4 regions of the Micromonospora sp. WMMD1219 genome follow, and region 3 is predicted to be linked to each of the others. Evidence: riboswitches for the same ligand, from Rfam matches in the RefSeq annotation. Region 3 holds a riboswitch; each other region holds the start of a gene.
What was found. A riboswitch is a leader RNA that binds a small molecule or an ion and turns the genes downstream of it on or off. The one in region 3 is predicted to bind cyclic di-AMP.
Positions count from the first base shown of each region.

Region 1 (5,551 bases), 470 kb from region 3:
ATCACCGGGGAGACGGGATGGACCCGGGGGCCGCCGTCGGCGCGGACCGTGGCGAGGTAGCCGAAGCCCGGCCCGTACTGCTGCATCAGGAGGCGGATCTCGTCGGCGAGGCGGGGCTCGTCGGCGGCGAATTCGGACCAGGAAGCCATGTGGACACTCTATCGAACACGTGTACGAAGATGTAGTGCGACACGCTGGTCACCCGCACCGGTCGCTATGGTGTTCCGATGCTGCTCTCCGACCGCGACCTGGTCTCCGAGATCAAGGCCGGCACGCTCGCGCTGGAGCCCTTCGAGCCCACGCTGGTGCAGCCGTCGAGCATCGACGTACGCCTGGACCGGCTGTTCCGGGTCTTCAACAACCACCTCTACACGCACATCGACCCGTCGATCCAGCAGGACGACCTGACCTCGATGGTGGAGGTGCCGGAGGGGCAGCCGTTCGTGCTGCACCCGGGCGAGTTCGTGCTCGCTTCCACGCTTGAGGTGATCTCGCTGGGTGACCAGCTCGCCGGGCGGCTGGAGGGCAAGTCGAGCCTGGGGCGGCTGGGGTTGCTGACCCACTCGACGGCCGGCTTCATCGACCCGGGGTTCTCCGGCCACGTCACGCTGGAGCTGTCGAACGTGGCGAATCTGCCGATCACGCTCTGGCCGGGCATGAAGATCGGCCAGCTCTGCATCTTCCGGCTCTCCTCGCCGGCCGAGCACCCGTACGGCTCGGCCGTCTACGGCTCGCGTTACCAGGGGCAGCGCGGCCCGACGCCGAGCCGGTCCTGGCAGAGCTGGCGCACCTGGCCGACCCGCTGACGGCACCCGCAGTTGTTAATAGGGGCCCCCTCCTCTACCGGAGGCGTTAAGAGGGGGCCCTTCCTTACACCTCAGCCGGGACGGCCGTAGCTGTTGATGTCGCCGTCGTCGACCCGCTTCATGGTGATGGGCTTGCCGGACTGGGAGGCGTGCACCACCCAGCCGTCGCCCACGTACATCGCCACGTGGTGCAGGTCGCTGTAGTAGAAGACGAGGTCACCGGCGCGCAGCTCGGCCCGGCTGATCCGCTTCGTCACGCCGTGCTGCTGGCGTGCGCTGTGCGGCAGTGAGACGCCGCCCTTGGCCCAGGCCGCCATCGTGAGGCCCGAGCAGTCGAAGTGGTCCGGTCCGGCCGCGCCCCAGACGTAGATCTTGCCGATCTGGGCGCAGGCGAACTTGACCGCCGCACCGGCCGGGCCGCCGGGGTAGCCGGCCGGGCACGGCGCCGGGCGCAGCGGGCCGCCGCCACCCTTGCCGTACACCTTGAGCCGCAGCTTCTCCAGCTTGGCGATCTCGGCGTCGATCTGCTTCTTCTTCGCCGCGAGCTGGGCCTCGGTACGCGCCAGACCGGCGATCATCTCGTCCAGCGGCTTCTTCTTCGCCGCCAGTTCGTCGCGCAGCGCGGCGACGGAGCGCACCTGTTCGTGCTGGCGGTGCGCGAAGCGGTCGAGCAGTTCCAGGCCGTTCACCAGGTCACCGGGCGAACGGCTGCCCAGCAGCGCGTTCACGGTGGAGAGGTTGTCGCCCTTGTAGGCGTCGGCGGCGAGCCCGCCGACCTGGCCGAGTGCGGCGTCCACCCGGGCCTGGAGGGGTGCGATCTGCCGGCCGAGCGCGTCGGCCTGCTTGCGCCGCGCGGCGAGCTGCCCGCGTACGGCGTTGACCTGTTCGATGACCGGTTCGAGCTTGTTCCAGTCGCGGTCGATCTGGGCCTCGATCTCGGCGACCGAGGGTTCGGCGTGTGCCGCCGTGGCGCCGCCGGTCAGGACGACGGCGGTGCCGACCAGTGCGGCGAGGGCGGTGGTGAAGCGGGACCAGCGGGAACGCGGCGCGACGAAGGACCGGTCGACCGACCGGTTCGACGACGGCCGCGGGGCATGGAGTGCCACCGGGCGTCCGTACTCCTTCTTCCGTACCGCCTACCGGGTTAGCTGACGGATTCGGGCGGGAAGGGAGCCGCCCTACCGCATCGCTGCGGATTCACCCCAGGTACCTGGTTCCCCGGCTCGCCCGGAGGCGACTCGGCGGTGTCGGACCGTCACCGACCGGGTTGGACGGTGAGACGTGCGGCCGACGATTCACCAGAGTAGGGACCACCGTTATCGATCCGCAACTTCCAGCGCCGTGACACTCCGTACGCGATCCGGCGCCGCACCCCGTGCGGAGGTGAAATTTTCTTTCAAGGCTGATTACCCACTGGAAAGGTATTGACCCTCACGGGTGTGCGGAGTGAGGGTGGAAACGCAGTGACCCCCATCCCTGTCCAGGAGGTTCGATGCACCTCTCCGCCCCGCCGTCGGGCAGACGGATACTGCTCGCCGCCGCCGTGGCGACAGCCACCGCGCTGGCGACGACCGGCCCGGTGACCGCCGCGCCGGACACGTCCGCGCCCGCGAGCGACAGGCAACAACAATACGCCGCCGCCGCGGCCGAGTACGGCGTGCCGCAGAACGTGCTGCTCGGCGTCTCCTATCTGGAGTCCCGCTGGGACACCCACCCCGGGCAGCCGAGCACCAGCGGCGGCTACGGCCCGATGCACCTGACCGACGCCGCGCACATCCTCGCCATGCCGGGCAGCGCCCACGTCGACGAGGACGAGGACCCGCGCGGCGACGACTCCCGGCCGCTGAAGCTCGACCCGGCCACCGCCGCCGCGCCGGAGCGGGAGACCCCGCTGCCGCCCGCCTCGCTCCAGACGCTCGACGCCGCCGCCGCGCTCACCGGGCTCGACGCGGGCACGCTGCGCACCGACCCGGCCGCGAACATCCGCGGTGGCGCGGCGCTGCTGGCGTCGTACCAGAAGGCTCTGGGCGGGCCGGTCGGCGCCGGCACCGACCCGGCGGCCTGGTACGCCGCGGTGGCCCGGTACTCCGGCGCGGACACCTCGGACGCCGCGGCGGCCTTCGCCGACGAGGTCTACGACCAGCTCGGCCAGGGCGCCAGCCGGACCACCGACGACGGCCAGCGGGTCACGCTCGCCGCCACCGCCGCGACGCCGGACCGTTCCCGGCTGGCCCGCCTCGGCCTGCGCAACGCCGAGCGGCCGGACGGGCTGGAGTGCCCGGTGCGGCTGGCCTGCGAGTGGATCCCGGCGCCGTACGAGCAGCTCAGCAACGACCCGGGCGACTACGGCAACCACGACCTGGGCGACCGGCCGAAGCAGCAGAAGATCGAGTACATCGTCATCCACGACACCGAGGGCTACTTCGGCCCGAGCGTCGACCTGGTGAAGCGGGCCGACTACCTGGGCTGGCACTACACGCTGCGCTCGGTGGACGGCTACATCGCCCAGCACATCAAGACCAAGGACGTCGGCTGGCACGCCGGCAACTGGTACGTCAACGCCAAGTCCATCGGCCTGGAGCACGAGGGCTTCGCCGGTCAGGGCACCTGGTACACCGAGGCGATGTACCGCACCTCCGCCAAGCTGGTGCGGCACCTCGCGCTGAAGCTCGGCATCCCGATGGACCGGCAGCACATCATCGGTCACGACAACGTGCCCGGCATCACCGCCGCCAACGTGGGCGGCATGCACTGGGACCCGGGACCGTACTGGGACTGGTCGCACTACTTCGACCTGATGAAGGCGCCGTTCCGCAGCACCGGCACGCCCCGTACCGGCCTGGTCACCATCGACCCGGACTTCGCCACCAACCGGCCGGCGTTCACCGGCTGCAACCAGCAGCCGCCCGGTGTCCCGACGCCCCGGCCGCCGGCCGAGCCGTGCCCGTCGCGGGGTTCCTCCGCGGTGATCCTGCGGACCGCGCCGAGCCCGGACGCCCCGCTCGTCAACGACCTCGGGCTGCGCCCGGACGGTACGCCGGACACCATGTACATCTCCGACCACGGCGCCCGCGCCTCCGCCGGCCAGACGTACGCGCTCGCCGGCCGCCAGGGTGACTGGACGGCGATCTGGTACCTCGGCCAGAAGGCGTGGTTCCTCAACCCGGCCTCCGCGCCGACCGCCAAGTGGGCCACCGGCTTCGTGGTGACCCCGCGGCCCGGCAAGGCCACCATCCCGGTGTACGGGCGGGCCTACCCGGAGCAGGCCGCCTACCCGGACACCATCCCGTACCAGGCCATCTCGCCGCTGCAGTACACGTTCGCCGCCGGCCAGCGGTACGCGGTCGGCGGGGTGCTGCCGGGCGAGTACTACCGGGCGGTCTCGTTCGACGGTTCCGCACCGGGTGACCGGACCGTGGTCCGCGGCGAGAACCGCTACGTGCAGGTCCAGTTCGGTCACCGGATCATGTTCGTGAACCTGGACGACGTGCTGATCCTGCCGTCCCCGGTCGGCGCGCCGCGCTGACCCGTCACCGCACACGAGAAGGCCCCCGGTCCGTGCGGACCGGGGGCCTTCCCGCTGTCAGGGGTTGCGGGTCAGCTGACCCGGACGAAGCCGGCGAGCGGCTGGGTGTTGATGCTCGACACCTGGACCGGTTTGCCGGTACGTGGCGCGTGCACCATCACCCCGTTGCCGAGATAGAGCCCGACGTGATGCAGGTCGGAGCCGAAGAACACCAGGTCACCGGGGCGGGCCTCGGAGCGGGAGACCCTGCGGCCCTCGTTCCACTGGGCACCGGTGAAGTGGGTCAGCGAGATGCCCGCCGCCTTGTACGCGTACTGGGTGAGACCGGAGCAGTCGAACGAGTTCGGGCCGGTGGCGCCCCACACGTACGGGTCACCGACCTGGGCGCACGCCGTCTTGATGGCGGTCCGCGCGGCGCTGCTCACCACGCCGTCGATCTTGGGGCAGCCCGCCGGGCGGATCGAGGTCACCGGGAGCATGGCGGTCAGCCGCTTGATCTCCGAGTCGATCTGCTTCTTCTTCGCCGCGAGGTCGTTCTGCTGCTTGATCTCCAGCGCGATCAGCGCGTCGAGCTTCTCCTTCTGCCTGTTGTACTCGTCGCGCACCTTGAGCACACCGGCGATCTGGCGGCGCTGGTCGTCGGCGATCCGGTCCAGCATGACCAGCTGCTCGGCCAGCGCGCCCGGCTTGCTGTTCACCAGCAGCGCGCCCAGCTCCTGCGACGGGCCCTGGATGTAGTACCGGGCCGCGATGTCGCCGACCTTGTTCATGGCGAGCGTGGAGGCCAGCTCCAGCGGCACCATCTTGTCCTTCAGCGCCTTGGACTTCTTCTGGTTGGTCCGAAGCTGCGAGCGGACCTTGTTGAACTGCTCGATGGTGGGTTCGAGCTGCTCCCACTGCTTGTCGATCTGCGCGTCGATCTCGTCGACCGACGGTGCCGCGTGCGCCGGGGCGGTCAGCATCCCGGCGCCGACCGCGGCGGCCGCGACCAGGGTGACCAGACGGCGTACCACCCGTTGGAACCCGGCCCGCCGGCCGGGTGGAGCGCTCGGGGCGTGACGTTGAGGGGGCGTGGTTGCCACCGGCACGGACTCCTTTGCAACCGACCGCCGGGCGCCTCGCGAGAGGGAAGTTCGAGGCAGACGACCCACAGCGGTCGGTGCCCCACATTAGGGAAGGCGTCCGATGGAATCAAGGCGACCGTTTGTTCAATCACGTA
Region 1 covers NZ_CP186057.1:1,649,437-1,654,987, forward strand. The annotation lists gene ACN27C_RS07980 (pyridoxamine 5'-phosphate oxidase family protein) at 1-149, opposite strand, end outside; gene dcd (dCTP deaminase) at 228-806, shown strand; gene ACN27C_RS07990 (NlpC/P60 family protein) at 878-1,912, opposite strand; cyclic di-AMP (ydaO/yuaA leader) riboswitch at 1,926-2,060, opposite strand; gene ACN27C_RS07995 (N-acetylmuramoyl-L-alanine amidase) at 2,299-4,332, shown strand; gene ACN27C_RS08000 (C40 family peptidase) at 4,404-5,414, opposite strand.
Region 1: linked by a shared signal. The riboswitch ahead of ACN27C_RS07990 (NlpC/P60 family protein) and the one ahead of ACN27C_RS05605 (coiled-coil domain-containing protein) in region 3 are both predicted to bind cyclic di-AMP.

Region 2 (5,551 bases), 2.2 Mb from region 3:
CCGGCCGGGGCATGCGGGACATCGTCGCCACCATCCAGCGCGAGCAGGACGAGGCGATCCGCTCCCCCGGCAACGGCGTCACGATCGTCTCCGGCGGCCCGGGCACCGGCAAGACGGCGGTGGCGCTGCACCGGGCCGCGTACCTGCTCTACTCCGACCGGGCCCGGTACGCCGGCGGCGGCATCCTGGTGGTCGGCCCGTCCGGCGTGTTCGTCGAGTACATCGCCTCGGTGCTGCCCTCGCTGGGCGAGGAGACCGCCACGCTGCACTCGCTCGGCTCGCTGTTCCCCGGCCTGTCCGCGTCCCGGACCGACCCGCCGGACGTGGCGGCGGTGAAGGGGTCGCTGCGGATGCGCCGGGTGCTGGAACGCGCGGTACGCGACGCGGTGCCGGACTCCCCCGCCGAGCTGCGCCTGCTCTACCGGGGCGAGCTGCTGCGCCTGGAGCGCCCCGCGCTGGACGCGATCCGGGACCGGACGCTGGCCCGGGGCGCGCGCCGCAACGAGGTGCGCCGGGCGGCGTTCGACGCGGTGCTCGCCGCGCTCTACGCGCAGGCCCGCACGCTGCGTGTGGGCCGGTTGCCGGAGCAGCCCGCGTTCGAGGACGAGATCATCGAGCGGCCGGAGTTCCGCGAGTTCCTCAAGGCGTGGTGGCCCCGGCTGCACCCGCGGCACGTGCTGGACTGGCTGGCCCGCCCGGACCGGCTGCGCCGCTACGCCGGGGGGATCCTGTCCTCGGCGGAGATCCGGTTGCTCGGCGACGCGTACCGGAGCCTCGCGACCGAGGGGCTGACGGTGGCCGACATCGCGCTGCTGGACGAGCTGGACGCGCTGCTCGGCAAGCCGGTGCAGCGGGCCCGGCCCAAGCGCGACCCGTACCAGCTCGCCGGTGGCGTGCGCGAGCTGAGCACGTACGCCGACCGGCAGCGCGCCGCCCGCGCGGCGGCGCGGGAGCGTCCGGACGACTACCGCGACTACGCGCACGTGGTGGTGGACGAGTCGCAGGACGTCTCGCCGATGCAGTGGCGGATGGTCGGCCGGCGCGGGCGGCTGGCGTCCTGGACGGTGGTCGGTGACCCGGCGCAGACCGCCTGGACCGGCGACCCGCAGGAGCTGGACCGGGCCCGTGACCAGGCGCTGGGCCGGCGCAAGCGGCACCGCTACGAGCTGACCACCAACTACCGCAACTCGGCGGAGATCTTCGCGGTGGCGGCGGCGGAGATCCGCCGCCTCTACCCGGACCTGCCGCTGCCCGCCGCGGTGCGGTCCACGGGTGTGCCGCCGGTCGAGCGCACGGTGCCCGCCGCCGACCTGCCGGCGGCCACCGTCGAGGCGGCCGAGGCGCTGCTCGCGCAGGTGGAGGGCACCGTCGGCGTGATCACGCCGGTGCCGCGCCGGGACGAGGTGGCGGGCTGGCTGGGCGGGCTCGGCGCGGGCCGCCTCCAGGTCGTCACCAGCCTTCAGGCCAAGGGCATGGAGTACGACGGCGTGGTGCTGGTGGCGCCGGGTGAGATCCGGGCCGATCCCGGCTCGGGCGTCCGCACGCTCTACGTGGCGCTGTCCCGGGCGACCCAGCGCCTCACCACACTCGACCCGGTGGGGTGACCGGCCCCGCCGCCACCCACAGTTCACTTGCATACATAGCGATGTGAACATACATTGGGCCGGGCCGGTACGCGGCAGGGAGGGTGTTGGCGTGGGCGCAGGTCATGACCACAGCGGTGCGGTGGCCAACGCGGCACACCGCCACCGGGGCCGCCTCTGGGCCGCGTTCGCGCTGCTCGCCGCCCTGATGGTGGTCGAGGCGGTGGCCGCCTTCACCACCGGCTCGCTGGCGCTGCTCTCCGACGCCGGGCACATGTTCACCGACGTCCTCGGCATCGGCATGGCCCTCGCGGCGATCACCGCCACCCGCCGGGCCGGCACCGACCCGCAGCGCACGTTCGGGCTCTACCGGCTGGAGGTGCTCGCCGCCCTCGCCAACGCCGTGCTGCTCGGCGCCGTCGCCATCTACGTCCTGGTCGAGGCGGTACGCCGCTTCGGCGAGCCGCCGGAGGTGCTGGCCGGCCCGATGCTGGTGGTGGCGGTGCTCGGCCTGCTCGCCAACATCGTCGCGTTCGCGCTGCTGCGCGCCGGGTCGAAGGAGAGCATCAACCTGCGCGGGGCGTACCTGGAGGTGCTCGGCGACCTGCTCGGCTCGCTCGGCGTGATCGCCGCCGCCCTGGTCATCGCGGTGACCGACTGGTGGTGGGCGGACCCGCTGGTCGCCGTCGGGATCGGCCTGTTCATCCTGCCGCGTACCTGGCGGCTCGGCCGGGCCGCGCTGCGCATCCTGGTGCAGGCCGCGCCGGAACACCTCCAGGTGACCGCCGTGCACGACCGGCTGGCCGCCGTACCCGGCGTGGCCGAGGTGCACGACCTGCACGTCTGGACGCTCACCTCGGGCATGGAGGTGGCCTCGGCGCACCTGACCACCGACCCGGGCGTGGACCCGGCCGGCGTGCTGGCCGCCGCGCGGGCCGCCCTGCACGAGGACTTCTCCATCGATCACGCCACGTTGCAGGTCGAACCCGGAGCGTCGGCTGGAGTGTGCGGACAGACCGAGTGGTGATTAGGACACACTTAAATCACTGTGGCTAATGTAGTCTTATGCCGGTTTTGCCCCGCCTAGTGGCACTGCTCCACGGAGCCGTGCCCGGGCAGCGCCGGTAGTCTCGGTCGCGGCCGCACCCGCGGGCGCCACCGGCCCCGGTGGGGCGGCCGTCGCCTAATCGTCCGCAGGGACGAGCCGGGGAACCACGTACGTGGGGTGCATCCGCGTCAGCGGTAGGGATCTTCCGTCCCGAACCCGTCAGCTAACCCGGTCGGCGCTGACGGAAGGACGTGTGAATGCCCCCAGTGGCACCTGTACGACGGACGGCCGCCCGGTTGGCGGCCCTGCTCGTCGCGACGCTGACCCTCGGCGTCGCGACCGTTCCGGCCTCCCCCGCCTCGGCGGCGCCAGCGACCGGCCTGCTCGCCGCCGCGCCCGGCGACGACGAGGGCGGCACGCCCGAACTGCGCGCCCAGCTCGACGCGGCCAGCAAGGGCTGGCTGGAGGCGAAGGCCGCGCTCAACCGGTCGGTGAACCGGCAGAAGCAACTCAACGAACAACTCAAGACGGTCGGCGCCGAACTGGCCGTCCGGGACGCCAAGGTCGGCGAGATCGCCGCCGTGGCGTACCGCAACGGCCGCCTGGGCACCGCCGGGGCGCTGCTCGGCAGCAGCAGCCCGGAGGGCTTCATGGACCGGGCCGCCGCGCTGGAGCAGGTCGCCGCGCACGAGGACCGTACGCTGCGCGACCTGATCGCGACCCGTGACGAGGCCACCCGCACCCGCACCGAGCTCGACGGCGAGATCCGCGAGCAGCGCAAGCAGGTGGCGGTGATGGGCAAGCGCAAGGAGCAGGCCGAGCGTGCCCTCGAGGTGGCGAACGACCGGGCCTCGCGCAGCAGCAGCGGCGGTGGCAGCGTCCAGGGCACCTCCAGCAAGAACGCGAAGCCCGCGCCGCGCAACTCGGACGGCTCCTGGCCGTCGGAGTCGTGCAGCGTCAACGACCCGACCCCGGCGAACGGCTGCATCACCCCACGCACGCTGCACGCGCTGCAACAGGCCAAGGCGGCGGGCTTCACCCGGTACGTCTCCTGCCACCGGCCCAGCGGCTCGGGTGAGCACCCGAAGGGGCGCGCCTGCGACTTCGCCGCGCAGAAGAGCGGCTTCGGCGGCGTGGCCACCGGCGGCGACCGGACGTACGGCAACAACCTGGCCGCGTACTTCGTGCGCAACGCCGACCCGCTCGCCGTGCTCTACGTGATCTGGTTCAAGCAGATCTGGCTGCCCAGCAGCGGGTGGAAGTCGTACAGCGGCGGCAACGGCGACCCGTCCAGCGACCACACCAACCACGTGCACCTGTCGGTGTACTGAGCGCACCCTGGAGGGCGGCCGGATCAGGTCGGCCGGCCCTCCAGGGTCGCTCCGAGACGCGCCGCCAGGCCCAGGTGAGCCGCCCGGGCCTGGCGGAACGCGTACCCGAACAGCGGTGCCGGTGCGGTGAGCGTGATCTCCACGTCGATGCGTACCGTGCCGTCGGGCTCGTCGCGCAGGCGGGTGTGGTTGCGGACCGTCGTGGCGGGCTGCTGCCGCGCCACGGTGACGACCTCGTCCTCGCCGGCGATCAACACGTCCGCCTGGTACGTGACCGGGAAGTGCAGCGGGCCGAGTTGCAGCCGGTCGGTGATCGCGTAGCTGGCCAGCGCGCCCGGCCGGGCCGGCAGCTTCCGGACCCGGACGATCAGCGGATGCAGCTCGCCCTGGCGACTCAGGTCACCCAGTAGCGCCACCGCCTCGGCCCGGGTGCACCGGGCCTGCACGGTGTAGCTGAAGCTGTCGCTGCTCTGCAAGCGGGCCCCCTCGCCGTCGTGCGTCGCGACGATCGTCCCGTACCGACGCCGGACTGGCAACGGGTAGAAGGTCCCCTGGCAGCAGGGGGTGTGAACGGCGCTCAGGCGCCGGGCAGCACCTCGGGGGTGTCGTCGGCGAACCACGGCTCGGGCGCGCCGAACAGGCCGAGCAGGCCGGTCACCCAGAGCTGCCGGTGCACGAACCGGCTCGGCTCGGTGACCACCAGCTTGACGCCGCTGACCTCGCAGGTCTGGAAGCCCGCGACCATGGCGCTGATGCCGACCGAGTCGATGAACGTGACGAGCCGCATGTTCAGCTCGATCCGCGAGGGGCGGCCCTTCGCGAGCACTTCGGCGATCGCTTCCCGCACCTCGTACGCGGTGTCGACGTCGATCTCCCCACGGGGCGCGATCTGGACGACACCACCCGGCCGCACCGACTTCACGATCGACAGGCTCACGCGAGCACCTCCACTCGCCCATGACGGGCGCCTCATCAGTACGCGGGCCGCGACCGAGCGTATTCCTCCGACGGCCCGGTCGCCACCCCCCGGGATGAGCAATTCGCGAACTGGGCACACCTGGGCGTACCCAATCCGGACCTCCGGGTTCCAGTTTCCCCTTCAAGGTGGGCCGCGGCCAACCCTGCGGCCGGGCGGGCCCGGCCGATCCGCCGACCAGGGTAGCGGGCGCACGCACGTCCCGTGGGCACCGGTCCCGGCGCGTTCGGGTGGTTCGTCCCGTTCGCTGCCCGGGCCGCCCGTGACCCGGGCATGGTTTGCCGGGCGTGCCGGTGGGGCACTGCCCGAGACAGTGAACCCGCCGGATGGACACCGGAGTCCGAAGTGGCCGCCGGCCTTCGGCACCCGAGGAGGTAGAACTATGTTCGGATCCAACCTGCTGGACCGCCGGGGCAAGGCCGAGCGGGTCGCCGACCAGGCGTGGCAGCACCTGCTCTCCGCCGTCGGTTCCGCCGGTGACAGCGTGCGCGACGCCACCCGTACCGCCCGCCGCAGCTCCTCCGGCCTGGCCGACGACGCCACCGACCTGGTCGGCTCCGCCGCCGAGGAGGCACGTCGCCGGGCCGGTCTCGCGTTCGACGCGCTCGCCGGC
Region 2 covers NZ_CP186057.1:3,376,093-3,381,643, reverse strand. The annotation lists gene ACN27C_RS16380 (HelD family protein) at 1-1,604, shown strand, start outside; gene ACN27C_RS16375 (cation diffusion facilitator family transporter) at 1,696-2,610, shown strand; cyclic di-AMP (ydaO/yuaA leader) riboswitch at 2,754-2,884, shown strand; gene ACN27C_RS16370 (coiled-coil domain-containing protein) at 2,889-3,962, shown strand; gene ACN27C_RS16365 (SRPBCC family protein) at 3,986-4,438, opposite strand; gene ACN27C_RS16360 (STAS domain-containing protein) at 4,540-4,899, opposite strand; gene ACN27C_RS16355 (hypothetical protein) at 5,321-5,551, shown strand, end outside.
Region 2: linked by a shared signal. The riboswitch ahead of ACN27C_RS16370 (coiled-coil domain-containing protein) and the one ahead of ACN27C_RS05605 (coiled-coil domain-containing protein) in region 3 are both predicted to bind cyclic di-AMP.

Region 3 (5,551 bases):
GGCGGTGGGGTTGCGCGCGATCGCGAGCAGCACGTGGCCGTGGTTGGTGAGGAAGGTCCAGTTACGGCGGCTCCCGTCCTCAACTGGTGTGGTCGCCATGGTGGTCATGCTATGGCCACCGCCGCCACCGGCCGAATCGGCGCGGGCCGAGGGCGGGTGGCAACGGGAAAGTATGAAATGCGTATCACGAATCTTGACGGGCCCCGAGGTGCGTGTGACCGTGGGTCGCGAGGCCGTTCGGCCCGGTAGTTCCCCAGGTAGACGAGGTGAGGGACATGACGCCGAGCACCCCGGAGCAGGCACTGACCGAACTGCGTGCCGGTAACCACCGGTTCGTCACCGGTGCCCCGCAGCATCCGAATCAGGACGCCGGGCACCGCGCGGCTGTCGCCGACGGCCAGCATCCCTTCGCGGTGATCGTCGGCTGCTCCGACTCACGGCTCGCCGCCGAGATCATCTTCGACCGCGGTCTCGGTGACCTCTTCGTGGTGCGTACGGCCGGGCACACCGCCGGGCCGGAGGTGCTCGGCAGCGTCGAGTACGCGGTCACCGTGCTCGGCACGCCGCTCGTGGTGGTGCTCGGGCACGACTCGTGCGGCGCGGTCCAAGCCGCCCGGGAGGGGTTCCGGACCGGGTCCGCTCTGGTCGGGCACCTGGGCGCGGTGGTGGACGCGGTCTCGCCCAGCCTGCTGCGCGCCTCCCGCCAGGGCGTCGACGACCTCGACGGCATCATCGACGTGCACATCGCGCAGACCGTCGAGACGCTGCTGGCCCGCTCCGCCGTGCTGGCTGAGCGGGTGGCGGCCGGGCGGTGCACGGTGGTGGGCATGTCGTACCGGCTCGCCGGCGGCGAGGTGCGGACCGTGGCGCAGTCCCCGGCCCCGCTGCCCGCTCCGGCGGCGCCCGCCGACCCGGCGCTGGCCGGCTGAGCCGTCGGGAAGACGAAAAGGGGCCGCCCGAGGGCGGCCCCTTTCACCGTGTCCGGGTCAGAGCAGCGACATGTGGACGTGGTCGGTGTGGTTCGACGGTCCGCTGTACGAACTCCAGCCGGTGGCCGGGAACCAGATCTGCCGGTTCCAGATGACGTAGTAGATGCCCAGCCGGTCGGCGTTGCGGATGAGGAACGCGGCGACCTCGTTGCCGTACCGGCGGGTGTCGTTGTTGTGCCAGGGCGCGAAGCCGCTGTTCTGGAGCGACCAGTCGCACGCCTTGCCCTTGGGGTGCTCCCACGGCCCGCCAGGCCGGTAGCAGCCCACGAAGCGCTTGAAGCCCGCGCGGCGGACCTCCTTGTACGCGTGCAGCGTGCGCGGGGTGACGCAGCCCGACGTGGTCGGGTCGTCCTCGCTGCACGACTCGGCCTTCCAGCCGCCGTCGGCCGTGCGGCCGGGGGCGATCTTGGCGACCGGTGAGGTGGCGGAGACCAGGCCGCCGGTGAAGCCGAGACCGCCGACGAGCTTCAGCGCGCGCTCGGCCTGTACCTTCTCGCGCTCCATCGCGTTCTTCTGCTTCTCCTGCTCGCGCACCTCGGCGTCGAGCGCGATCTTGGCCTGCTCGGCGCGGGTCTTGACCGCGTTGATGGCGGCCAGGCGCTGCGCGTTGAGGAGGTTCAGCTCGTCCAGGGCGTTGACCCGGCGGACGAACGAGTCGGGCGAGTTGCTCTCCAGCAGCATCGCCATGGCGCCCATCCGGCCGGTCCGGTAGGACTGGGCGGCGAGCTGGTTGACCTGCGGGCTGAGCGCGTCGAGTTCGGTCTGTGCCGTCTTCACCTCGGCCGCCAGCCGCCGCTGGCGGTCCTGCGACTTGGCGAGCTTTGCCTTGGCCTGGAGGAAGTTCCGGTTGGCGGCGTCGATCGCCTCGGTGATGAGCGGCGGTTCGCCGTCCTCCTCGTGTCCCGAGGGGGTGCCGGGGGCCGCCGCGGTGGGGGCCGCGGTCGCCGGGGCCGGCCCGGCCAGCACTGCCAGCGAGGTCAGCACGGCCACCACGGGTGTCAGCCAGCGGCGCAGGGGTGCCGTCACAGTGTTCCCTTCCGTCGGCCGCCGACCGGGTTAGCTGACGGGTTCGGGACGGAAGTGGCCCCTACCGCTGTCGCGGATTCACCCCATGTACCTGGTTCCCCGGCTCGCCCGCGGGCGATTGGGCGGCGGCACCGCTGGCGCCGGTGCGCGCCTTCGGCGGTGACCGGCAGCGAGGTTACCTGACAGCACTCCTGAGGATCTACGTCCGGAAGCCGACCAATAGCGAGATTTCGCCGTGGCGCACCGTGACCAGCGTCGCGTTTGAAATCGATGGTCACGCTGCGGAGTGTCACCATGCGGCCTCCGTACTCTTCCCGCCGCCGAGCGCCTCCAGCGCGTCGTCCCGTCCGGCCGGCGGCCGGGCCGCGGGTGGCGCCGGCTCCGCGCCGCGCGAGTGCCGTCCGGCGGTGGTCACGACCGCGGCCAGTCCGGTCGTCAGCGGTACGGCGGCGATCAGGCCGAGCGTGGCCACCGCGCTGCGGACGATCTCCTGGGCGAGGAACTCGCTCGTGAGGATCTCGCTCACCGGGCGGGAGTCGGCGACCAGCAGGAGCAGCAGCGGCAGCGAGGCGCCCGCGTACGCCAGCACGATGGTGTTGACGGTGGACGCGATGTGCGCCCGGCCGACCCGGGTCGCCGCCCGGTAGAGCTGCCGCCGGGACAGGCCGGGGTTGGCGTGCGCCAGTTCGGTGACGGTGGCCGCCTGGGTGACCGTGACGTCGTCCAGCACGCCCAGCGAGCCGATGATGATGCCGGCCAGGAGCAGGCCGTGCAGGTCCACGTCGCCCTGGAACATGGACAGCGTGGTGGCGTCCTCGCTGCCGAATCCGGTCAGGTGGGTGGCGGACGTGGCGAGCAGGCCGAGCACGCCGGTGACCACCAGGCTGCCGAGCGTGCCGAGCACCGCCACGGACGTCTGCGCGGTGATGCCGTGGGTCAGGTAGAGCACCACGAACATGATCAACGCGGCGCCCACTATCGCCACCAGCAGCGGAGGCTGACCGGCGCCGATGCCCGGCAGCACGAAGCCGAGCAGGATGGCGAAGCTGGCCACCAGGCCGCCGAGCGCGGCGAGACCGCGCCAGCGGCCGAACGCCACGATCGCGGCGGCGAAGAGCACCATCAGCCAGATCAGTGGCGTGCCGCGCTGGTGTTCGGCGATGTTGTAGGACTTCACCGCCGGGTCGGCCGGGTCGGTCAGCTCGACCAGGACGACCTCGTCGCCGACCGCGACCCGGGGCGCGCCCGGCCCGGCCGGGATCGGCGTCTCGACCTGCCGGCCCGCGTCCGGGCCCTGCTCGACGGTCACCGTCACAGTGCCGCAGGGGCCACCTGCGCCGTCCGGGGACTCCGGGGTCGGCGGGCAGGGTTCGGTGACCACCCGGGTCACGGTGCCGTGGTAGCGGGGGACGTCCGCGCCGCCGACCGGCTCCCGGTCCTGCCGGGGCCAGAGCACCAGCGCCGCGATCACGGTGATCACGAACAGCGGCACCACGACGGCGACGAGCAGCCGTCGTACGCCCGGCGGCGCGGCGGGTGCGGGGTGGGTGTGGTCGGCACCCATGGCGTCTCTCCCAACGGTCGCGGCGACGCCTGGTCCGCCGGACCGGTCTGGTCACCCGGCCGGCGTGGACGTGTCGACCACGTCCGGGTCGTCGCCCGGCCATGGTAGGCAACCCGGCCGGGCGCTTCCGGGCACCGTGACCGTGACGCGCGCTCCGCGCGGATCAGCCCAGGCCGGCCCGGCGTCGCCGGTACTCGTCCTCGTCGATCTCGCCGCGGGCGTACCGCTCGTCCAGGATGCGCCGGGCCGTCGTCGGGCCCAGGTACTGCGGGCCGGTCCACCGCACGGCCGCCCAGACGAGGCCCGCCAGCACCGCGAGCACCAGCAGGGACCAGATCCACATCCAGCCCATCATCGGGCTCTGCCACATCATCGGGCCGCCCTCCGTCCGTCGCCGCGGGTCCGCCGGGCCGGCCTGCCCGCCACTTCGACGGTACGACCGGCACGACGCGTCGGCGCGGGTCGATGTGCCCTGCTCCGAGGGTCGGAGGTCCCGCTCAGCCGCGCTTCATCAGGCGGCCGACGGCGGCCATCATCTCGGTCGCCATCTCGTCGGCCCGGCCCTCGGCGGCGCCCTCGTGCATGCAGTGCCGGGCGTGGCCGTCGAGCAGGCCCAGGCCGACCTTGTCCAGCGCCGCCTGGATGGCCGAAATCTGGGTCAGCACGTCGATGCAGTATCGGTCGTCCTCGACCATCTTCTCGATGCCACGGACCTGGCCCTCGATCCGGCGGAGCCGGGCGAGGAGTTGGTCCTTGCTGGCGGTGTAGCCCCGGGTCGGGCTGGACGGCGCGGTCATGAAACCGAGGATAGCGTACCCCTCGGGGGTATGCTAACGTTCCGAACGTACCCCTAGGGGGTATCAGATCGGAGGGCGAGATGGAGACCACCTACCAGGTGAGCGGCATGACCTGCGGGCACTGCGTCAACTCGGTGAGCACCGAGCTGAGCGCGTTGCCGGGCGTCACCGACGTCCAGGTCGACCTGGCCAGCGGCCGGGTCACCGTCACCAGTCAGAACCCGCTGGACGCGGACGCGGTCCGCGCGGCGGTCGACGAGGCCGGCTACGACCTCGTCGGTGCGTGACGGGTCCGACGACCCGTAGAAACCGAGGAGACACCATGAACACGGCGACGAAGCTCAGCGGCTTCGCCCTCGGCCTCGTGGCGGTGTTCGGCGCGGCGTACGGGATCGGCAACCTGGCCGATCCCGTCGCCCCGGCCGCCGAGACCCGCCACGACGACAGCGACAGCGACCACGGGGCCGGCGACACCGGCCACGGTGACGAGAGCGGCGCGTCCGCGCATCTGCCCGGCGGGCTGCTCGTCTCCGAACGCGGCTACACGTTCCAGCCCGCCACCGCCCCGGCCGGGCAGTTCGCCTTCCGGATCACCGGCCCGGACGGCGCGCCGGTCACCCGCTTCGAGGTGGCCCACGACAAGCGCATGCACCTGATCGTCGCCCGCCGGGACCTGTCCGGGTTCCGGCACGTCCACCCGGAGATGACCGGCGACGGCACCTGGCGGGTCGCCTCGCCGCTCGGAGGCCCCGGCGTCTGGCGGGCCTTCGCCGACTTCACCCCCGAGGGCGACGAGCCGCTGACCCTCGGCCTGGACGTCACGGTCCCCGGCGAACTGACCGCCCGGCCGCTGCCGGCGCCGGTGACCAGCACCACAGTCGACGGCTACACGGTCACGCTGACCGGAACGCCGGAGCCGGGCCGCACCAGCCGGCTCACGCTCTCCGTCAGCCGCGACGGGCGGCCGGTCACCGACCTTCAGCCCTACCTCGGCGCGTACGGGCACCTGGTGGCGCTGCGGCAGGGCGACCTGGCGTACCTGCACGTGCACCCGGAGGGGACGCCCGGCGACGGGCGCACCCCCGCCGGTCCGGCGATCACGTTCGCGGCCGAGGTGCCCTCCGCCGGGGCGTACCGTCTCTACCTGGACTTCCGGCACGGCGACGCGGTGCACA
Region 3 covers NZ_CP186057.1:1,181,635-1,187,185, reverse strand. The annotation lists gene ACN27C_RS05615 (helix-turn-helix transcriptional regulator) at 1-108, opposite strand, end outside; gene ACN27C_RS05610 (carbonic anhydrase) at 276-929, shown strand; gene ACN27C_RS05605 (coiled-coil domain-containing protein) at 987-2,015, opposite strand; cyclic di-AMP (ydaO/yuaA leader) riboswitch at 2,020-2,150, opposite strand; gene ACN27C_RS05600 (YibE/F family protein) at 2,305-3,579, opposite strand; gene ACN27C_RS05595 (SHOCT domain-containing protein) at 3,743-3,952, opposite strand; gene ACN27C_RS05590 (metal-sensitive transcriptional regulator) at 4,077-4,376, opposite strand; gene ACN27C_RS05585 (heavy-metal-associated domain-containing protein) at 4,457-4,663, shown strand; gene ACN27C_RS05580 (hypothetical protein) at 4,699-5,551, shown strand, end outside.

Region 4 (5,551 bases), 3.1 Mb from region 3:
GCTGACGCTCAACACCACCCAGTCGGGCTCGACGTACACCATGAAGGACCCGACGGTCACGAACCTGAGCTGCCAGGACGCGGCGAACAACACCACGTTCAGCGGCTCCGACGACGTCTGGGGCAACGGCACCGCCACCAACAAGGAGACCGGCTGCGTGGACGCGCTGTTCTCCGCGCAGACCGAGCACAAGATGCTCGCCCAGTGGCTGGGCCGCAACGGCGCCAACGGCAACGGCGGCTACTGGCCGATCCGGGTGGGCCTCAACGACCAGAACGCCTACTACGACGGCAGCCAGGTGCAGATCGGCAAGAACACCGCCGGCCAGTGGATCAGCTCGCTGGACGTGGTGGCGCACGAGATCGGCCACGGCATCGACGACAACACCCCCGGCGGCATCTCCGGCGGCGGCACGCAGGAGTTCGTGGCTGATACGTTCGGCGCGGCCACCGAGTGGTTCGCCAACGAGCCGTCCAGCTACGACGCGCCGGACTTCCTGGTCGGCGAGAAGATCAACCTGGTCGGCTCCGGCCCGATCCGCAACATGTACAACCCGTCCGCGCTCGGCGACCCGAACTGCTACTCCAGCAGCATCCCGTCGACCGAGGTGCACGCCGCGGCCGGCCCGGGCAACCACTGGTTCTACCTGCTGGCCAACGGCAGCAGCCCGACCAACGGGCAGCCCTCCAGCTCCACCTGCAACGGCAGCAGCGTGACCGGCCTGGGCATCCAGAAGGCCATGAAGATCATGTACAACGCGATGCTGCTGAAGACGTCGTCCTCGTCCTACCTGAAGTACCGCGTGTGGACGTTGCAGGCGGCGAAGAACCTCTACCCGAGCGGCTGCACGGAGTTCAACGCGGTGAAGGCGGCGTGGACCGCGGTCAGCGTACCGGCCCAGTCGGGCGAGCCGACCTGTGCCGGCGGCACCCCGACGCCCACGCCGAGCACCACGACCACTCCGCCGTCGGGCGGCTGCTCCGGCAACAAGCTCGCCAACCCGGGCTTCGAGTCGGGCAACGTGAGCTGGAGCGCCTCGTCCGGCGTCATCACCACCGACAGCGGCCAGGCCGCACACGGCGGCTCGTACAAGGCGTGGCTGGACGGGTACGGCTCGTCGCACACCGACACGCTCAGCCAGTCGGTGACGATCCCGGCCGGATGCCGGGCGACGTTGAGCTTCTGGCTGCACGTCGACAGCGCGGAGTCGACCACCAGCACCGCGTACGACAAGCTCACCGTCAAGGCGGGCAGCACCACGCTGGCCACCTACTCCAACCTGAACAAGGCCACCGGCTACGTGCAGCGGTCCTTCGACATCTCGTCGCTCGCGGGCACCACGGCGACCATCTCGTTCAGCGGCGTGGAGGACAGCTCGTTGCAGACGTCCTTCGTCGTCGACGACACCGCGGTCACCCTGAGCTGACCGTGGCGTAGCGCGGCCGGTCGTCGTCCTCCCGGCGGCCGGCCGCCTCGTCGTGCCAGAGCCTCGTCGTGCCGGGCGTCGCGGGGTCGCGGCGCCACGCGGCCGTCGGGTCAGGCCGGGCTGCCGGCCCGGGACGGGGTGCCGCGGTCGCGGTGAATCCGCGCGGCCGCCTCGTGCATCGCGCGGCCGAACAGCTCGACCTGGTCGCCCATGGTGCCGAGCCGGGCGGCGAGCGCGTCGGCGTCGGCCCGCGCCGACGCGCTGACCTGGGCGTCCAGCTCGGACAACGCGGCGTTGGCGGCGGTGACGAGGTGTCCGCAGAGGACGTCGAGGGGCTCGCCGGCCAGCTCCGGGTCGACCGTCACGGAATCCAGCCGGCCACCCTGGACGGCGACCGCGCGGACCCGCCCGCCGGCGGCCGTGCCCTCGGCGCGGAGCAGGTCGCCCGGCTCGCCGTCGGCGTGCGCCGAGGCCCGGGAGCGCATCGCGGTGAGCGCCTGCTGCGTGCGGGTCAGCATCTCGTCGAGGCTCGCGGCCGCCGAGAACGGGTCGTTGGTCATTTCCGCGCTTTCTTCACGTCTTAGCCGAGCACCGTGACCCTAGCAACCGGCTCCGACGAATCGCGGTCACCGGCTGTCGCGGGCCGCGCCCCGGCGCCGCGAGCAGGCCGGACACCGGCGACGCGGCGTGTCGCGGACGGGTGAACGCCCGGCCGGACGGACCGGCCGGGCGTTCTCCGGACCGCTGTCAGCGCAGGCGCAGCCGCTGACCGGGGAAGATCAGGCCCGGGTCGTCGCCGACCACTGCCCGGTTGCGCTCGTGCAGGGCACGCCAGCCGCCGTCGACGCGCTGCGCCACGGCGATCTCCGACAGGGTGTCCCCGCGCCGGACCACGTACGTCCCGGCACCGCTCGCGGGCTGCGGCGCGGCCTTCGTCGCGGGCCGCTCCGGCGCGGCCTTGCGCGGGGCCGGCCGCTCCGGGGCGGCCTTGCGCGGAGTGGCCTTCGTGGTGGCCCGCTCGCCGGCCGCGGCCGACCCGGCGTTCGCCGAGCCGCCCTTCCTGCCGCAGACCGGCCACGCGCCGATGCCCTGACCGCGCAGCACCTTCTCGGCGACGGCGATCTGCTCGGAGCGGCTGGCCAGGTCGGCGCGGGCGGCGTACTTCTTGCCGCCGTAGCCGTTCCAGGTGGCGCGGGAGAACTGGAGCCCGCCGTAGTAGCCGTTGCCGGTGTTGATCTTCCAGTTGCCGCCTGACTCGCAGCGCGCGACCGCGTCCCAGTTGACGCCCGCGCTGGCCGGGGCGGCCGGGCCGAAGAGGGTCGCGGCGCCGACGGCGGCGCCGGCCAGAACCGCCCCGAGAGCGGTACGGCGGCTTCGGGCTGAGTATTCAGTTGCCATGTGGATTCCTCCACGCCGACGAGGTGAGCTGTCGGGTTCGGGCCGAGGAGCCCGGCCGCCGGTGGCGGCTTCACCCCGAGGTGACGATGCACCGTGGAACGTGTGGTTCCCCCGCTCCCGCGCGAGGTTCGGTTACCGGGGACGGCGGCGGGATTTGGCGTTTCCGGCCCGCGGTGTCCGCGTCTGCGAACGAAACCGACGCTAGGAGCGTTTTGCGACGATCGTCCACTTCTTGTGATGCTCTTCACCCGGCCGGGCTACCGGCGGCGGCGCTACGGTGGCAGGGCCAGGCAAGATCACGGGAGGACGGGACGGATGACCGATCACGGACACGAGCTGACCTTCGGCGGCTTCCTCACCCCCGCCGCCGGGCAGCCCGACCAGGTGGTGGCGCTCGCCCGGCTCTGCGAGCAGGTCGGGCTGGACCTGGTCACGTTCCAGGACCACCCGTACCAGCCGGGCTTCCTGGACACCTGGACGCTGATGTCCTACGTGGGCGCCGCCACCGAGCGCATCCGCCTGGCCGGCAACGTACTCAACCTGCCGCTGCGCCAGCCGGTGGTGCTGGCCCGCAGCATCGCCAGCCTGGACCTGCTCACCGGCGGCCGGGTCGAGCTGGGGCTCGGCGCGGGCGCGTTCTGGGACGCGATCGAGGCGACCGGCGGGCGGCGCCTGTCCCCCGGCGCCGCCGTCGAGGCCCTGGACGAGGCGATCCGGGTGATCCGCGAGGTCTGGGACACCGACCGGCGCGGCATGATCCGGGTCGACGGCGAGCACTACCGGGTGGTCGGCGCCAAGCGCGGCCCGGCGCCCGCGCACCCGGTGGGCATCTGGGTCGGCGCGTACAAGCCGCGCATGCTGCGCCTGGTCGGCCGCGCCGCGGACGGCTGGCTGCCGTCCCTGTCGTACCTGCCGAAGGGCCCCGACGAGCTGCCCGCCCTGAACGCGCTCGTCGACGAGGGCGCCCGGGCCGCCGGGCGCGACCCGGCCGCGATCCGCCGCATGCTCAACGTGACCGGCACGTTCGCCCGCTCGTCGGCCGGTTTCCTGGCCGGGCCGCCGGACCAGTGGGTGGAGGAACTGGCCGGGCTCACGCTGGAGCACGGCATCACCACGTTCATCCTCGGCAGCGACGAGCCGCGCGCGATCCAGATCTTCGGCCAGGAGGTCGCGCCCGCCGTGCGGGAGCTGGTCGCCGCCGAGCGCGCCACGCCCGGCGGCGGTGCCCGCGCGGCCGCCGAGGAGCAGGCCGCCGCCGGCGGCCCGAGCACGCTGGGTGTCACCCCCACCCCCGACCCGGGGGTACGCCTGAGCGCGCGCCGCCCCTGGGACGAGTCCACCCGCCCGAGCGCCCCGCCGCCACCGGCCGGGCACACCTACCCGGCCCGGGGACAGGCCGCCGGGCAGCACCTGGTGGACGTGCACGACCACCTGCGGCAGGAGCTGGCCCAGGTGCGCGACCTGCTGGAACAGGTCAAGCAGGGCTCGGTCACACCGGGCCGGGCGCGGGCCGCGCTGAACGAGATGACCATGCGGCAGAACAACTGGACGCTCGGGGCGTACTGCGCGGCCTACTGCACGATGGTCACCCAGCACCACGGGCTGGAGGACGCCTCGATCTTCCCGCACCTGCGCCGCTCCGAGGCCGGGCTGGCCGCCGTGCTGGACCGCTTGGAGGAGGAGCACGTGGTGATCCACGGCGTGGTGGAGAGCGTGGACCGGGCACTCGTGGAGCTGGTCCGCCGGCCCGGCGACTTCACCGGACTCCAGGAGGCGGTGGACCTGCTCACCGACACGTTGCTGTCGCACCTGTCGTACGAGGAGCACCAGATCGTCGAGCCGCTGGCCCGGCACGGTTTCTTCCCCGGCCAGCTGTGAGGTAGCTGACTTTTGGTTCCCTAAGTCAGGTGGGTACCGTCGACGCCATGACGGACCTCCTCGCCCACCGTGACTCCTGGTCCACCGCCAACTGCTCGATCGCCCGGGCGCTCGAGGTGGTCGGCAACCGCACCACGCTGCTCCTGCTGCGGGAGGCGTCGTTCGGCACCCGCCGCTTCGACGACTTCGCCCGGCGGGTCGGCGTCAGCGAGCCGGTGGCCGCCGCACGCCTCAAGCAACTCGTCGCCGACGGGCTGCTCGACCGGCGTCCCTACCGCGAGCCCGGGCAGCGCACCCGCGACGAGTACGTGCTCACTGCCAAGGGAAGCGACCTGATCCCGGTGCTCGTCGCGCTGCGGCAGTGGGGCGACGCGTACGCCGCCGACGAGGCCGGCCCGGCGGTCCGGGTTGCCCACGACGAGTGCGGCGCGCCGGTGCACGCGCGGCTGCGCTGCGACGCCGGGCACGACGTACCGCCCGGCGAGCTGGCCGTCCTGCCCGGCCCGGGCCTGCTGTCCGCCTGACCTCCCTTTTCCACCACACCTCGGAGCGAGACCATGAAGATCGCTGGAAGCACCGCCCTGGTCACCGGCGCCAACCGCGGCTTCGGCCGGCACCTGGCCGCCGAACTCGTCGCGCGCGGCGCCACCGTCTGGGCCGGCGCCCGCAACCCGGACACCGTGGAGCTGCCCGGCGTCACCCCGGTACGCCTCGACATCACCGACCCAGCATCGGTGGCCGCCGCCGCCGAGCGGGCCGGTGACGTGACGCTGCTGGTCAACAACGCCGGCGTGAGCACCGGCACCGACCTGCTCGACGGCGACCTCGCGCAGATCCGGCTGGAGCTGG
Region 4 covers NZ_CP186057.1:5,013,286-5,018,836, reverse strand. The annotation lists gene ACN27C_RS23375 (M4 family metallopeptidase) at 1-1,426, shown strand, start outside; gene ACN27C_RS23370 (YbaB/EbfC family nucleoid-associated protein) at 1,537-1,986, opposite strand; gene ACN27C_RS23365 (transglycosylase family protein) at 2,174-2,824, opposite strand; cyclic di-AMP (ydaO/yuaA leader) riboswitch at 2,823-2,968, opposite strand; gene ACN27C_RS23360 (LLM class flavin-dependent oxidoreductase) at 3,140-4,702, shown strand; gene ACN27C_RS23355 (winged helix-turn-helix transcriptional regulator) at 4,750-5,226, shown strand; gene ACN27C_RS23350 (SDR family oxidoreductase) at 5,260-5,551, shown strand, end outside.
Region 4: linked by a shared signal. The riboswitch ahead of ACN27C_RS23365 (transglycosylase family protein) and the one ahead of ACN27C_RS05605 (coiled-coil domain-containing protein) in region 3 are both predicted to bind cyclic di-AMP.